DNA from 4 places in the Kosakonia sacchari SP1 genome. Region 2 is predicted to be linked to each of the others. Evidence: predicted binding sites of a transcription regulator. Region 2 holds the regulator's gene; each other region holds the start of a gene.
The links. Region 2 encodes CRP, which controls carbon source genes, mostly activating them, when cyclic AMP is high. Its sites were predicted from a motif close to ATGTGANNNNNNTCACAT; they were not measured.
Positions count from the first base shown of each region.

Region 1: rhaS (HTH-type transcriptional activator RhaS) is a predicted target of CRP. The motif match lies at 2,512-2,529, and genes of this name have one in related genera.
Region 3: ydfZ (putative selenium delivery protein YdfZ) is a predicted target of CRP. The motif match lies at 2,595-2,612, and genes of this name have one in related genera.
Region 4: C813_RS35165 (iron-containing alcohol dehydrogenase) is a predicted target of CRP. The motif match lies at 2,424-2,441, and genes of this name have one in related genera.

Region 1 is NZ_CP007215.2:4,791,540-4,795,753, forward strand. It holds gene rhaT (L-rhamnose/proton symporter RhaT) at 1-625, shown strand, start outside; gene rhaR (HTH-type transcriptional activator RhaR) at 626-1,474, opposite strand; gene rhaS (HTH-type transcriptional activator RhaS) at 1,548-2,384, opposite strand; gene rhaB (rhamnulokinase) at 2,684-4,153, shown strand; gene rhaA (L-rhamnose isomerase) at 4,150-4,214, shown strand, end outside.
Region 2 is NZ_CP007215.2:389,958-394,171, reverse strand. It holds gene C813_RS24770 (phosphoribulokinase) at 1-547, shown strand, start outside; gene C813_RS24765 (OsmC family protein) at 590-994, opposite strand; gene crp (cAMP-activated global transcriptional regulator CRP) at 1,299-1,931, shown strand; gene C813_RS24755 (YccS/YhfK family putative transporter) at 1,978-4,056, shown strand; gene argD (bifunctional acetylornithine/succinyldiaminopimelate transaminase) at 4,046-4,214, opposite strand, start outside.
Region 3 is NZ_CP007215.2:2,602,752-2,606,965, reverse strand. It holds gene C813_RS35290 (YnfA family protein) at 1-226, shown strand, start outside; gene C813_RS35285 (mannitol dehydrogenase family protein) at 748-2,211, shown strand; gene ydfZ (putative selenium delivery protein YdfZ) at 2,291-2,494, opposite strand; gene C813_RS35275 (GntR family transcriptional regulator) at 2,662-3,348, opposite strand; gene ydfG (bifunctional NADP-dependent 3-hydroxy acid dehydrogenase/3-hydroxypropionate dehydrogenase YdfG) at 3,438-4,187, opposite strand.
Region 4 is NZ_CP007215.2:2,579,706-2,583,919, forward strand. It holds gene C813_RS35150 (DeoR/GlpR family DNA-binding transcription regulator) at 1-139, opposite strand, end outside; gene C813_RS35155 (D-threonate 4-phosphate dehydrogenase) at 141-1,127, opposite strand; gene dtnK (D-threonate kinase) at 1,120-2,367, opposite strand; gene C813_RS35165 (iron-containing alcohol dehydrogenase) at 2,542-3,678, shown strand; gene C813_RS35170 (dihydrodipicolinate synthase family protein) at 3,701-4,214, shown strand, end outside.

The DNA.
Region 1 (4,214 bases), 500 kb from region 2:
GCTGCTGGGTGTGCTGGTAGCGTTGATTGGCGTTGGCATTGTCACCCGCGCCGGTCAGTTGAAAGAGCGCAAAATGGGCATCAAAGCCGAAGAGTTCAACCTGAGAAAAGGGTTAGCGCTGGCGGTAATGTGCGGCGTGTTCTCTGCCGGGATGTCCTTTGCGATGAATGCCGCCAAACCAATGCACGAAGCCGCTGCCGCACTGGGTATCGACCCGCTCTACACTGCGCTGCCAAGTTATGTGGTGATCATGGGCGGCGGTGCGCTGGTCAACCTGAGTTTCTGTTTTATCCGCCTGGCAAAAGTAAAAAACCTGTCGCTAAAAGCCGACTTCTCGCTGGCAAAAGGGCTGATCATCAGCAATATCCTGCTTTCCGCGCTGGGCGGCCTGATGTGGTATCTGCAATTCTTCTTCTACGCCTGGGGCCATGCGCGTATTCCGGGGCAGTATGACTACATTAGTTGGATGCTGCATATGAGCTTCTATGTGCTGTGCGGCGGGCTGGTTGGGCTGGTGCTCAAAGAGTGGAAGAACGCCGGACGACAACCGGTAAGTGTGCTGAGTCTCGGTTGTGTGGTAATCATTGTCGCCGCCAATATCGTCGGCCTCGGCATGGCGAGCTAATCAGGCAGCAACCCGGCTACGATGACGCCACTGACCTGGCGTCATCCCTACCTCGCGGCTAAACACCACCGAAAAGTAATTACTGTCCTCAAAGCCACACTGCATGGCGATTTCGCTGATCATCTGCTCGGAGTGCTGCAACAAAAATTGCGCGTGGCAAATGCGCAACTGACGCAAATAGTGGTTGATGGTCATCCCGGTTTGAGTACGAAACTGCTGGCGCAGCGCCCGCTCGCTGCACTGTTCCTGTTCACAAAAACGCTCCAGCACAAAGCTGCGATTCAGGCTGCCGGAAAGCGCGGTAATAAGCTTATCCAGCAGCGTTTCGCTATGGGTCGCGGCAAGGTTATCGGTGGCAAAACGGTGCCGTTTTAAGGTCATCACCAGTTGGGCAAACAGGGTTTCCGCCATCAAATTGGCCAGCGGATCGTCCTTCGCGCTCTCATGTTCCAGTTGCGTAATCACCTGCCGCGCCTGCGCCATTCCGCTGCTGCCAATACGCCAGTGCGGGTTCCCTGGCGCGCCGTTAAGCCCCGGAATATGCGCCGCCCAGTCGAGGTTCAGCGTCAGCCGGTCCGGACAGTAGATAATGTTCTGCAACACCAGGTCATTAACCGAGGCGTAAGAGTGGCAATCTTCGGCGCGAATATAAAACAGATCGCCGCGCGTAATGCGGTAAGGGCGGCCATTAAGCACGTGCAAACCATTGCCGCGCCACACCATCACCAGTTCGCAGAACTCATGGGTATGTTCGGCAAAAACATTTTGCGGGTAGCGATCGGCCACCGCGACCGCCTGTCCGGCGCGCGGGAAAAAGTCTGCTTTACGAAGAATTAACTGACCAGCCACAACGCCACCTCTGCCGTGAACAACCTGACATTATTAACGGAAGCCCGGCAAAAAATCGGTGATAGCCTTCTCGTTACTGAAGCAGCGTGTCGCGCCCCTGGCGGATATCACGCGGTGACCAGTCAAACTCGCGGCGAAACAGCGTCGAAAAGTGGTTACTGTCGCCGAAACCGCAGCGAAAGGCGATATCGGTAACACTCTCGTCGCTATGGCGCAGCATATGGCGCGCTTTAATCAACCGCAGGCGGTTCAAATAGCGCTGCGGCGTCATGCCGGTGGACTGTTTTAGCTGGCGGTGCAGCGTACGCAACGACAAGGTGAACTGTTCCGCCAGCGACTCCCAGCAAATATCCTCGGCGAAGTGATCCTCCAGCCACAGCATCAGCTGGTTGAGCCGCGCATCGCTGTTGCCCGCATCTTCCTGCTGGCTGCTTTTACGCAATAACACCAGCAACTGCATAAACAGGATCTCGCGGTTGGCAATGTCATGGGTTGTCGCTTCACTGCCCATCTCTTCCATCTGACTAATGATGCCGCGCACCAGCCCCAGCGTGTGTTGGCTTACCCGCCAGTGCGATGGGTAATGCCCGTCCTGCTCCTGCGGCAGCAACTGGTTCAACCCGGCAAGGAACTGGAACGCATCCGGCGAACGGTACAGCACATTGGTCAAACAGAGATTATCGGTATGTTCATACAAATGGCGGTCATGATCGCGCACAAAACAGACCGTCCCGCCGCTGATGGTATAAGGCTGACCATTGAACACATGAATCCCCGTTCCATGTTCAACAATCACAATTTCATGAAAATCATGATGATGTTCCGGAAACGCGGCCTGGGGCAATCGCGGTTCAATGGCAACGGGTGATTTACCTGACGGAAAAAAATCCACGCTATGCAATACGGTCATGATGGCCCCGGTCTTGAGAAATGTTCTCAAAATAGTAATTAAGGGTTTTCGACCTCACCTTAAATTTTCGACGCCGATTTGCGCATAGCCTGCCGTTTTTTCAAGAAACGGCCGGAAAGATCGGGAAATGTGGTGAGGGTCACAATGGCCGAAAACCTCGCGATTACTGGAAACTGTGAACTCTCTCACGTTCACCTTTGCTTTCTTGCCAGCGCGAAATCGCCGTTGTCAGTAGCAAGAAGGTACGACGGTTCCGCCCTTTTTAGACTGTCCGCAATGACTCTAAGAAGGACCCGATCATGACTTTTCGCCATTGTGTTGCGGTGGATTTAGGCGCCTCCAGCGGACGCGTCATGCTGGCGCGCTATGACCGCCAGAACCGCACGCTTTCGCTTCGCGAAATCCACCGTTTTGTAAACTGTCTGCAAAAAGTGGACGGCTTTGATTGCTGGGATATCGACGGCCTGGAAGCCGAAATCCGCCTCGGCCTGAACAAGGTTTGCGCCGAAGGCATACAACCGGACAGCATCGGTATTGATACCTGGGGCGTCGATTACATCCTGATCAATCGCGACGGCCAGCGCGTCGGGCTGCCGATTGCCTACCGCGATAATCGCACCGATGGCGTGATGCACCGGGCGCTGCAAAATCCCGGCAAAGCCGATATCTATCGCCGCAGCGGTATTCAGTTTTTACCCTTCAACACCCTGTACCAGTTACGCGCACTGGCAGAACAGCAACCGCACTTATTGGAACAGGCCGATCACGTGCTGCTGATCCCGGATTACTTCAGCTACCGCCTGACCGGCAACCTCAACTGGGAATACACCAACGCCACCACCACCCAACTGGTCAATATCAACACCGATAACTGGGATGAATCACTGCTGAGCTGGGCAGGCGTTCCGGCTCGCTGGTTTGGCACGCCAACCCATCCTGGCAACGTTATCGGCAACTGGATCTGCCCACAGGGTAATGCCATTCCGGTCGTCGCCGTCGCCAGCCACGACACTGCCAGCGCGGTTATCGCCGCACCGCTGGAAAACCACGATGCGGCGTATCTCTCTTCCGGCACCTGGTCACTGATGGGCTTTGAGAGCAAAACCCCGCACACCAGCGATGAGGCGCTCGCCGCCAATATCACCAACGAAGGCGGTGCCGAAGGCCGTTACCGGGTGCTGAAAAACATCATGGGATTGTGGCTGCTGCAACGCGTGCTGAAAGAGCAAAACATCACCGATTTGCCAGCGCTGATCGCGCTCACCGAGCCGCTCCCTCTCTGCCGCTGCGTGATTAATCCGAACGACGATCGCTTTATCAACCCGGACAATATGAGCGCCGAAATCCAGGCCGCCTGCCGGGAAGCGGGTCAACCCGTACCGCAAAACGCTGCCGAACTGGCGCGCTGCATCTTCGATAGCCTCGCGCTGCTGTATGCCGATGTGCTGAGCGAACTGGCTTTCCTGCGTGGTAAGCCGTTTACCCGCCTGCATATTGTCGGCGGCGGCTGCCAGAACCAGTTACTGAACCAGCTCTGCGCCGATGCCTGCGGGCTGCCGGTCGTCGCCGGGCCGGTGGAGGCCTCGACACTGGGCAATATTGGCGTGCAACTGATGACGCTGGATGAGCTAAGCAACGTCGATGATTTTCGCCAGCTGGTCACGGCTAACCATTCACTGATTACGTTTTCCCCTAATCCTGATAATGAAATCGCCCGCTACGTCGCGCGCTTTCAGCAAAAACGACAGACAAAGGAGCTTTGCGCATGACCACTCAACTTGAACAAGCCTGGGACATAGCTAAACAGCGTTTCGCCGCTGTGGGGATCGA
Region 2 (4,214 bases):
CCAGGTGCCGGGCACGTTTACGCCGTGGCAACCGCTGCCGGAGCCAACCGATGTGCTGTTTTATGAAGGTCTGCACGGCGGCGTGGTGACGCCGCAAAACGATGTCGCGCGTCATGTGGATTTGCTGGTGGGCGTGGTGCCGATCGTCAACCTGGAATGGATTCAAAAACTTGTCCGCGATACCAGCGAGCGCGGGCATTCGCGTGAAGCGGTAATGGATTCTGTCGTGCGTTCGATGGAGGATTACATCAATTTTATTACGCCGCAGTTTTCCCGTACGCACATTAACTTCCAGCGCGTGCCAACGGTGGATACGTCCAATCCGTTTGCCGCGAAAGGCATTCCTTCACTGGACGAGAGTTTTGTGGTGATCCACTTCCGTAATCTGGAAGGGATTGATTACCCGTGGTTACTGGCGATGTTGCAAGGCTCGTTTATCTCGCATATGGATACGCTGGTGGTACCTGGCGGAAAAATGGGGCTGGCGATGGAGCTGATTATGACGCCGCTGGTGCAACGGCTGATGGAAGGCAAAAAGATCAAATAATGCAGAAAGCCCGGTCAGCCACGTGCCGCCGGGCTTTTCGCATCAGGCTTCGATAACTTCGTAAGAGTGGGTGATCTTCACCGCTTTTTCGAGCATCAAGGCCACGGAGCAATACTTCTCCGCGGATAAATCCACCGCGCGGGAAACCGCCGCATCCTTCAGATCTTTACCGCTGACGATAAAGTGCAAATTGATGTGGGTAAACAGGCGCGGCGCTTCTTCGCGACGCTCTGAAGTCAGCTTCACTTCGCAGTCGGTCACGTCATGACGCCCTTTTTGCAAAATAGAAACCACATCAATGGCGCTGCATCCGCCCGCCGCCATCAGCACCATTTCCATCGGGCTTGGCGCTTTGTCGCCGGAGTTACCGTCCATCAGGATTTGGTGGCCCGATGCGGACTCGCCAAGGAACGTTAACCCTTCAACCCATTTCACACGTGCCTGCATTTTCTTCACTCCGGAGTGGCAATTTTCTTTACAGATTACGCGTACATAACAAAACTCGCAACGGAAGGCGACCTGCGTCATGCTGAAGCGAGACACCAGGAGACAGGCGGTAAAAGCTATGCTAAAACACTCTGGATGCTACAGAGATAAATGGATGTTACGCATGTATGCATGACATCATACTTTAGAGACCGCAGATGACGCTGACGGTCCGCTTCCCTGGATGCGGGAAGCTTAGATTGCAACCCCAGACGTAGGGGCTCATCCTGTGTCTGAGACAGCTTATAACAGAGGATAATCGCGCATGGTGCTTGGCAAACCACAAACAGACCCGACGCTTGAATGGTTCTTGTCTCATTGCCACATTCATAAGTACCCGTCGAAGAGCACGCTGATTCACCAGGGTGAAAAAGCGGAAACGCTGTATTACATCGTTAAAGGCTCAGTGGCAGTGCTGATCAAGGATGAAGAAGGTAAAGAGATGATCCTCTCTTACCTGAACCAGGGAGATTTTATCGGTGAACTGGGCCTGTTCGAAGAGGGTCAGGAGCGCAGTGCATGGGTACGCGCTAAAACTGCCTGTGAAGTGGCTGAAATCTCGTACAAAAAATTCCGTCAGTTAATCCAGGTTAACCCGGATATCCTGATGCGTCTTTCCTCGCAAATGGCGCGCCGCCTGCAGGTCACTTCAGAAAAAGTGGGTAACCTCGCCTTCCTGGACGTAACCGGCCGTATCGCGCAAACGCTGTTAAACCTGGCGAAACAGCCAGACGCAATGACCCATCCGGACGGCATGCAAATTAAAATTACTCGCCAGGAAATTGGTCAGATCGTCGGTTGTTCCCGTGAAACTGTGGGCCGCATTCTCAAAATGCTCGAAGATCAGAACCTGATCTCCGCCCACGGTAAAACCATCGTCGTATACGGAACGCGTTAATCTGTAAAACGGCGCAGCTTACGCGCTGCGTCGTTTTTCTTCCCTCATGTGGCGCAGGCTGATTTATCACCCCGAAATCAACTACGCACTGCGACAAACGCTGGTGTTATGTTTACCTGTGGCCATTGGTCTGGTTTCGGGTCATCTACAACAAGGTCTGCTGTTTTCCCTCGTTCCCGCCTGCTGCAACATTGCCGGGCTTGATACGCCACATAAACGTTTTTTCAAACGCCTGATCATTGGCGGAACCCTGTTTGCCGGCAGCAGCCTGGCGGTGCAATTACTGCTGGCGAAAGATCTTCCATTGCCGCTGATCCTCACCGGGCTGACGCTGGTTTTAGGCGTAACCGCCGAAATCAGCGCACTGCACGGCCGTCTGCTCCCGGCTTCGCTCATTGCCGCCATCTTTACGCTCAGCCTTGCCGGTAACATGCCGGTATGGGAGCCGCTGCTTATCTATGCGCTGGGCACGTTGTGGTACGGGCTGTTCAACTGGTTCTGGTTCTGGATGTGGCGAGAGCAACCGCTGCGCGAATCTCTCAGCCTGCTCTACCGGCAACTGGCAGACTACTGCGAGGCGAAATACAGCTTGCTGACGCAGCATGCCGACCCGGAAAAAGCCCTGCCGCCTTTGCTTGCCCGCCAGCAAAAAGCGGTGGATATGATAAGCCAGTGCTATCAACAACTGCATATGCTGGCCGCCAATAAACACAACGATTACAAACGGCTACTGCGGGTTTTCCAGGTAGGGCTGGATCTGCAAGAGCACATTTCGGTGAGTTTGCATCAGCCGGAAGAAGTGCAAAAACTGGTGGAACAAACCCATGCCGAGCAGGTGATCCGCTGGAACGCACAAACCGTTGCCGCTCGTCTGCGCGTGCTGGCAGACGACATTCTCTATCACCGCTATCCCACGCGCTTCAACATGGATAAGCAGATTGGCGCGCTGGAAAAAATCGCCCGCCAGCACCCGGATAACCCGGTTGGGCAGTTTTGCGCCTGGCATTTTAGCCGTATCGCGCGCGTCTTGCGCACTCAGCGCCCGCTCTATGCCCGCGATCTGATGGCGGAAAAGCAGCGGCGCTTGCCCCTTTTCCCGGCGCTGAAAAGCTATTTATCACTGAAATCTGCGGCGCTGCGGAATGCCGCGCGAATCAGCGTCATGCTCAGTATCGCCAGCCTGATGGGCAGCGCCCTGCATTTACCGAAACCCTACTGGATCATGATGACGGTGATGTTTGTCACGCAAAACGGTTATGGCGCAACGCGCGTTCGCATTGTCCACCGGGCGGCAGGCACCATTGCCGGGCTGGTGATTGCCGGGGCGACGCTGCATTTTCATGTTCCACTCGGTTTTACGCTGGCGGCGATGCTGATGATTACGCTGGTCAGTTATCTCATTATTCGGAAAAACTACGGCTGGGCGATGGTGGGTTTTACCATTACCGCCGTCTACACCTTGCAGCTGCTGACACTAAATGGTGAGGAGTTTATTGTCGCCCGCCTTATAGATACGTTGATTGGTTGCCTGATTGCCTTCGGCGGCATGGTCTGGCTGTGGCCGCAGTGGCAAAGTGGCTTACTGCGACAGAATGCGCACGATGCGCTGGAAACAGATCAGGAAGCGATTCGCCTGATCTTAAGCGATAACCCGCAGCCCACACCGCTTGCCTGGCAGCGAATGCGCGTGAACCAGGCGCATAACGCCCTGTTCAACTCGCTAAACCAGGCGATGCAGGAACCGGGATTCAATACGCGTTATCTGGAAGATATGAAACTGTGGGTAACGCACAGCCAGTTTATTGTTGAGCATATCAATGCGATGACGACGCTGGCGCGCGAACATACGATGTTGACGCCGGAACTGGCGCAACGTTATTTGCAATCCTGCGAAATTGCCCTGCAGCGCTGCCAGCAGCGGCTGGAGTATGACGGGCCGGGAGGATCCGGAGATGTGAATATTCTCGAAGCCCCGGAAACATTAACGCATGGGCCAATGAGCACACTGGAGCAGCATTTACAGCGGATTATTGGGCACCTGAACACCATGCATACCATTTCGTCGGTAGCATGGCGTCAGCGCCCGCATCACGGCATCTGGCTTAACCGCCGCCTTAACCGTTGACCACTTTCGCCACTGCATCCGCGAAGCGCTTCATCCCTTCTTCGATATCCTGCGCGTCAATAATCAGCGAAGGCACAAAACGCATGACGTCCGGGCCAGCATTCAGCACCATAACGCCCGCATCGGCAGCGGCGTAGAGGAAATCGCGCGCGCGGCCT
Region 3 (4,214 bases), 2.2 Mb from region 2:
AATTATTCCCGCAGCATTCGCGTTGGCCATGTTCGTCTGGTTGTTAACGCTGCATCCGGCGGCCAGTGGGCGCGTTTACGCGGCATACGGCGGTGTGTATGTGTGTACCGCGTTGATTTGGCTACGTGTGGTCGATGGCGTAAAACTCAGCGTTTACGACTGGCTTGGGGCGCTCATCGCGATGTGCGGGATGTTGATCATTGTTGCTGGCTGGGGCCGGGCGTGATGTACGCCATTTTCGATAGTGTGTGGCAGACTCGCTGTTCGCATACCGTCTTCGTTTCAATCCACGCTTTAGCTCTTTGTGAGACGGTTTGAATAGCCCCAGAGGCGAAACCCAGCTCGCGAAGCTGCTTATGACGTATAGTTACAGATTTTGACCTGGCGTGAATTTCTTCACTATGGCCGGTTCAGCAAGTCTGTTTAAGATGATGTCCGCTGTATACTAACAGATTGATTTTCTGTCGAACCCTTCCTGCGCATTGCCCGCGAGCGCTATTACTTTTAAAACGCTTTTTTCCACACTTCCACATCGCCGCGCATCCTGCACAATCACATTAACTCATCTCATTTTCACGCTGAATACATTCATCGCTTTAAAGCAAAGTTGAATATGTGTTTTTTTTGACACATTTAGTTACCATTCTAGTTAGTGTAGTCCGCAAATCCTGTCGCAAATCATAGTCTGCTTTACAGCAGTCCGTAATCTATTGAACCACTGTTTCACTTAATAAGATGAGTCTCACCATGGAAAACAGGCTATTAAAGGCGAAAGCCACGTTACCTACTTATGACCGTAACAAATTGGTTGCGCGCATTGTGCACCTTGGTTTTGGTGCGTTTCACCGCGCGCATCAGTCAGTTTATGCCGATATTCTTGCCGCAGAGCATGGCAGTGACTGGGGCTATTGCGAGGTCAATTTGATTGGCGGTGAGCAGCAAATTGCCGATCTCAAGCAGCAGGATAACCTCTATACCGTGGCGGAAATGTCTGCCGATGCGTGGACTGCGCGCGTGGTGGGCGTAGCAAAACGCGCCCTGCACGCACAGGTGGATGGCCTGGAAACCGTGCTCGCCGCCATGTGCGAACCGCAGGTTACCATTGTTTCACTGACTATCACCGAGAAAGGCTATTGCCACTCACCGGCGACGGGCAAACTGATGCTCGATCACCCATTAATTGTTGGCGACCTGCAAAACCCGCAGCAGCCAAAATCGGCCGCGGGCGTGGTCGTGGAAGCCCTGGCGCGCCGTAAAGCGGCAGGTTTACCGGCTTTCAGCGTGATGTCCTGCGACAACATGCCGGAAAACGGCCATGTCACCCGCAATGTGGTCTGCGCTTACGCGCGCGCGGTGAGCGCAGAATTAGGTGACTGGATTGAAGCGAATGTGACGTTCCCGTCAACCATGGTAGACAGAATTGTTCCGGCTGTGACCACCGAAACGCTGGATAAAATCGAACAACTGACCGGTGTCCGCGATCCTGCGGGCGTGGCCTGTGAGCCGTTCCGCCAGTGGGTGATTGAAGATAATTTCGTCGCGGGTCGTCCGGCGTGGGAAAAAGCTGGCGCCGAGCTGGTGGCGGATGTGGTGCCGTTTGAAGAGATGAAACTGCGCATGCTGAACGGCAGCCACTCCTTCCTGGCGTACTTGGGTTATCTGGCCGGTTATCAGCACATCAATGAGTGCATGGAAGACGAGAACTACCGTCGCGCCGCACACGCGTTGATGTTGAAAGAGCAGGCACCAACACTGAAAGTGCAGGGCGTGGATCTGGCGCATTACGCCGATCTGCTGATCGCGCGTTACAGCAATACCGCATTGCGTCACCGCACCTGGCAGATCGCCATGGACGGTAGCCAGAAACTGCCGCAGCGTATGCTGGATTCTGTGCGCTGGCATTTAGTGCATCAGCGTGATTTCTCTCTGCTGGCGCTGGGGATTGCTGGCTGGATGCGTTATGTCGGCGGCGTCGACGAGCAGGGGAAAGCGATCGAAGTGTGCGATCCGTTGCTGACAGTGATCCAGAACGCGGTTAACAACAGCGCGCAAGGTGAAGCCCGCGTGCATGCATTGCTTGGAATTGAGGCGATTTTTGGCAATGAATTGCCGAAAGATGCGACCTTTGTGGCTCAGGTGAAAAAAGCCTATTTGACATTGCTGGATAAAGGCGCGAAAGCCACAGTGGCGCAGTACGCTGCAGCACTTTAACTGCGAGCATTTAATCCAGTATATAAACAGTGAATGCCGCCATGGCGGCATTCTTTTTTACCACACGCATTTTTAATGCTTAGTGTAAGCCAAGACGAATCAATTCAACCGGTTCGAATTTACCTTCGCAGCCTTCCACTTCCACCGTTTTGCTACGGCGCAGTTGCGCGGGGTTTAACCCCTCGGCGTGAATCGCGACGATTTTGCCAGTGCGGCCAGTGCCATTAATCATCACGCGCGTACCGGTGGTGATAGCGTTACGGTTACGATCATACGTCATCATGGTGGTTTCTCCTTATTGAAATCCGCAAAACGAAACGGGGCAGAAGATGTCCCCGAAATGGACGCCTTATAAATACGCCCCTGAGCTCATGAGTTTTTGTTTTTGATCAAAGTCACACTTTTTTGCGCGAAAAAAATGTGACCTGGCGGAGATAAGAAGGGGAAAAATTACTCTTCGCTGAACCAGTCGCGGTTTTCCTGGCGAATGGTTTTTACTGACTCGCTGATTTCCTGCAAATGCAGCGTCATGGCGCGATCAACGGCGTCGGCATCGCGTTTTTCCAGTGCGGAGAAAATATCGATGTGCTGGCGCAGCAGCATCTCTGGCGGCGAAACATGATCAAGACTCATATAACGCACACGGTCGATGGTCGCTTTAATATTTTCGATAGTGTCCCACGCTAACTGGCAGTCGGCGATGAGCGCCAGCTTCTGGTGGAAATTATCATCCAGCTCAAAAAAGTCATTCAGTTGCTTACGCTCAATCGCGGTGCGCTGCTGATTAAGGTTTTGCTCCAGCTGGTAACAGGCGCTGTCGTCAATCATCGTTGCGGCGCGGCGGGCGACGGCGCACTCAATGGCCTGACGAACAAAACAGCCGTTACGCACCTGCATCATGGAGATTTTATTGACGTAGCTACCGCGCTGCGGGCGGATTTGGATCAAGCCGTTTTCTGCAAGTTTAATAAAGGCTTCGCGTACCGGCTGGCGTGAGACATCAAAGCGCACCGACACCTCTTTTTCCGACAACGGCGTGCCCGGTGGGATCAGGCAATGAACGATGTCCCGCCGTAAGATGCGGTAAATTTGTTGATTGACGGGCTGTGTAGGGTTGAGTTGCGTTTCAGCGGCCATTCGCTCTTACTTTTTAAAGGGTTAACCTGTCTACCATACCATTAATTTAACGCACATCCCATACCCGGCCCGCAGGCCGGGCGGGGAAATTACCCTTCGCGATGCACGCTAAGACCGGCATATGTCTGGCTGACCGGCATCATTTCGAGGGTGTTGATATTGACATGCTTCGGCAACGTGGCGACCCACCACACCGCTTCGGTAACGTCTTCCGGCGTCAGCGCAGTAGTGTTCTCGTAAGTTTTCCCGGCTTTCGCGTCGTCGCCTTTAAAGCGCACATTTGAAAACTCCGTGCCGCCCACCAGACCCGGCTCGATATTGGTCACGCGCACGGCGGTGCCGCTGAGATCGGTACGTAAGTTGAGGCTGAATTGTCGCACAAAGGCTTTGCTCGCGCCGTAGACGTTGCCGCCTGCATAAGGCCAGCTACCGGCGGTGGAACCGATATTGATGATGTGGCCGCGATTACGCTCAACCATGCCCGGCAGCACCGCGCGCGTCATATACACCAGACCTTTATTATTGGTGTCGATCATGGTTTCCCAGTCATCGACATTCGCTTTATGTGCCGGCTCCAGACCCAACGCCAGACCTGCGTTGTTAACCAATACATCAATTTCGCGCCATGCGGTAGGCAGGGCAGAGATAAACTCTTCAATCGCCGCGCGGTTGCGCACGTCCAGTTGTGCGGTATAGAGGTTATCGCCCAGTTCGTCCTTCAGTTCCTGCAAACGTTCCTGACGGCGGCCTGTGGCAATCACTTTATGGCCGTTCTGAATAAAACGGCGGGTAATACCTTCGCCAAAACCCGCGGTTGCCCCGGTAACCAGAATAATCATCTCACTGTTCCTCAACGCTTTTTGTGG
Region 4 (4,214 bases), 2.2 Mb from region 2:
CTTCCTGATCGAGCTTAATCAGGTCGCGGCGAATGGTCGCCGGAGAAGCGTCCGTGGCGGCCACTAGTTGATCTACCGTCACCAGATTATGCCCTTTCAGGTAGTCCATAATCTGCTCTAACCGGTTATATCCCTTCATATTATTCCCGTGTAATTTGCATCGCTAACTGAATGGATACCGCCATGCTTTCCGCTTTCGCTTTTCCGCGCCAGGCAATATCAAATGCGGTGCCGTGATCCGCAGAGGTGCGAATAAACGGCAAACCCGCGGTGATATTAACGCCATCGTAAAAGCCCAGCAATTTTAACGGAATATGTCCCTGGTCGTGGTACATCGCCACCACTATGTCATACATCCCTTCATGGCACTGCATAAACACCGTATCAGGCGGGCACGGCCCACTAACGTTCAACCCTTCAGCTTTCATCGCTTGTACCGCCGGGCCGACAATCTTGATCTCTTCATCGCCAAACAGACCATTTTCCCCGGCGTGCGGGTTAACCCCCGCCACCGCAATACGCGGGTTGTCATAGCCAACGCGACGCAGGAACGTATCCGCAACGCGAATCACCGTTTTCACCCGATCCTGATTAAGGGTGTCGAGAAATTTTCGCAGCGCGATATGAGTGGTGATATGGATGACTTTCAGCTTATCGGTATACAGCACCATGGCGTAATCTTTGCTGTCGGTCAGGTGCGCCAGCAGTTCGGTATGCCCCGGATAATGGTGCCCGGCTAAATGCAGCGCCTCTTTATTCAACGGCGCGGTGGCGATGGCTTTCACTTCGCCTTTCATCGCCAGTTCGGTCGCGCGTTTCACACAGCGGTAGGCCAGATCCCCCGCCTGCGCCTGCACAACGCCCGGTTGCAACCCGGCGGGATCGGTCAGTGGTTCGTCAATGACGTTAATGATGCCGGGGGCAAAACGCGCGTCCGCCACCTGCTCAACCACTTTCAGTTCGGCATGCGGCGTGATATTGAGCGCCAGAATACGTTGCAAGGTTTGCGCACAGCCCACCACCACTACCGGCGCACCGGATAACTCTCCCTCGACCAGCGATTTAATAATAATTTCCGGGCCAATACCCGCCGGGTCGCCCATCGTTACAGCAATGATATTAGTCACTCGATTTCTCCTCGATAAAATGCAGAACCTTAAGCAAGGTAGTTTCGTCACCAAAGCCACCCGCTTTGGTCATCACCGGTCGTTGCCATTCGCAACCTGAAAAATAACCCCACGGTACGCACCCTGCGGCGCGTCCCTGGATACGAAAACTTGACGCCCCTAACGCCTTTGCGACCGCCACCGCCACATCCCCGCCGGAGAGATAAAGCGCTGCGGGCGTCACCTCACGCAAAACCTCACAGGTGAGTTGCGCCAGAAATGTGCAGATACGCTCTCCCAGTTCGCTGCGGCTTACGCCCAGCCGCGCACAAAGTGCGGTTATCTGATGGCGCGCCTGCTCATCCACGCAGGTGTGCACAATGCAGTGTTTCCCCTGTGCCAGCACGGCAACAATTGTCTGGCGATACGCAGGTTGTGCGGCGCTAAACACCGTGTCGACATCAATCAGCAGATGTTCCACGTTCGGTTGCTGCGCGACGCGCGCCACCTGCTGTTGAGCGATTTCACTCATTGAGCCTACCACCGCCAGCACCGCATGCGGCTTTTCGGCCGCCAGCCTGCGCGCCAGCGCGTCGCATAATCCGGCAGAGCCGACCAGCAGCGGCGTTGTGGCAGCGTTTGCCGCCTGAGCGATGATCGCATCAAGATCTTCATCACTCTGCGCATCGACCACCAGCAGTAACGGCTTATCTGGCGTGGCCTGTGCGAGTGCTTTTGCCAGTTGTGCAGGTTGCACATAGCGACACGCTGCATTGCTGTGGGCTGCCAGTAGTGCGCCAATATCGGCGCTGGTCACCGGCGTTTTCGGATCGCTGGCAAACTCGGTTTGCGTGAGCAGTTCGCCATTGACATAGCACTGACCATTACGGGTGATGCGCCCGGCTGCCGGAAACGCCGGGGCAATGATTACCGCCGCCGCGTTGCAGGCTTGCCTCATCGCCTCGACTTCCGCGCCGACATTGCCGCGCAACGTGGAGTCGATCTTTTTCACCAGCCAGTCGGGGTTGTAGCGTGCGGTTATTTCGTTGGTGAATGCCGTGACGCACGCCATTGCCTCGCTCACGCTCAGCGCCCGGCTGTCGCTGTTAAAAATGATCGCCTGCGCCGAACTTACAAATGGTGTCGTTAACGCGACATCCACCTGCATCCCGGTTTGCGCCAGGCTGACACCCGCATCATTCGCGCCGGTAAAATCATCGGCCAGCATCACCACCTGTTTGTCCACGCGTTGTTCGTTCATCCCTTCTCCGGGTCATTATGCACTGGATATGATTATATTCAATCATGATTGATTATATGTGAGCAAGATCAACTTATTCAGTTTGCGAATAAATTATAAATTTAGGCCATGTAGTGACGGTGATGAATAAAAGATGATTGAGTTCAATCACCATAACAGAGACAGGAGAAGGTTGTGGTAACGATTAACAGCACCCTGATAAGCGGCGCGGGGGCGATCCCGGCGATTGCGCCACTGCTTGCGGGTAAAGAGAAAGTGTTACTGGTCAGCGACGGCAACATTATCAAACTGGCTGCCACCCAGCAGATCCGTACATTGCTGGAGACAAACGGTCGCCGCGTGCAAGTCATTGATAATGTTCCGCCCGAACCCAGCCAGCATGATGTGGCGAATATCCTGCAGAACCTGCACGACACCGCCGTGGATCTGGTGGTGGGCATTGGCGGCGGCAGCGTGCTGGATGTCGCCAAACTGCTGTCGGTGTTATGCCACCCGGCATCACCGGGGCTGGACGCGCTGCTGACGGGAGAAAAACCGACTGACCGCGTTGCTTCGCTGCTGATCCCCGCCACCGCCGGTACCGGCTCGGAAGCCACACCCAACGCCATTCTCGCCATCCCAGAGCAGGACACCAAAATCGGCATTATTTCACCAGTGATGCTACCGGATTACGTGGCGTTGCTGCCGGAGCTGACCACCAGCATGCCCGCGCATATCGCTTCTTCTACCGGCATTGATGCCCTGTGCCATTTGATTGAGTGCTTCACCGCCACCATCGCCAACCCGGTGAGTGACAACGTGGCGCTGATCGGTTTAGGCAAATTGCTGCGCAATATCGAAACGGCGGTCAATGAACCGCACAACCTGACCGCCCGGCTTGAGATGCTGTGGGCCTCTTATTACGGCGGCGCGGCGATCACCCATGCCGGAACCCATCTGGTGCATGCGCTTTCGTATCCGCTCGGTGGCAAATACCACCTGCCGCACGGTGTGGCGAACGCCATTCTGCTCGCGCCATGCATGAAAGTGGTACGCCCGCACGCGGTAGAGAAATTTGCCCAGGTGTGGGATCTGGTACCTGACGCCGACACCACGCTCAGTGCGGAAGCAAAATCGCACGCGCTGGTGGCGTGGTTTGCCGCGCTGGTCAAACGCCTGAATCTGCCCGACAACCTCGAGGCGCTCGGCGTGCCGCGCGAGGATGTCCCGGCACTGAGCGACGCCGCGCTAAATGTGAAGCGCCTGATGAACAACGCCCCATGCACCGTCAGCCACCAGGACGTGCAGGCCATTTATCAGACGCTGTTTTAACCCCAATTCGAGGGAGTGAGTCATGAGTAAGCAGATTAATGGCGTGCTGACCGCCATCGTGACGCCTTTTGACGTTGACGGGGACGTTAACCCGCAGACGCTCAAACAGCAGATCAACCGCCAGTTGGCAGCCGGAAACGGCATTTTTTGCGGTGGCACCAACGGCGAATTCTTCGTGCTGAATGAGCAGGAAAAAGTGGCCGTCACCGCGACCTGCGTCGATGAAGTTGCCGGGCGTATGCCCGTGGTGGCGCATATCGGCGAAATCTCCACGCGCGACACCATTCGTCTGGGTAAGCAGATTGAAAAACTGGGTGTTGATGCGGTATCGGTTATCACGCCCTATTTTGTGCCGCTGAAACAAGATGAGTTGATTGCCCACTACACCGCCGTGGCGGATGCGTTAAGCGTTCCGGTCTTTCTCTACAACATCCCGGCGCGCACTGGTAACACCATTGAACCGCAAACCGCCCGCACGCTGGCGGCACACCCGAACATCATCGGCATCAAAGACAGCGCAGGCAGCTATGAAAGCC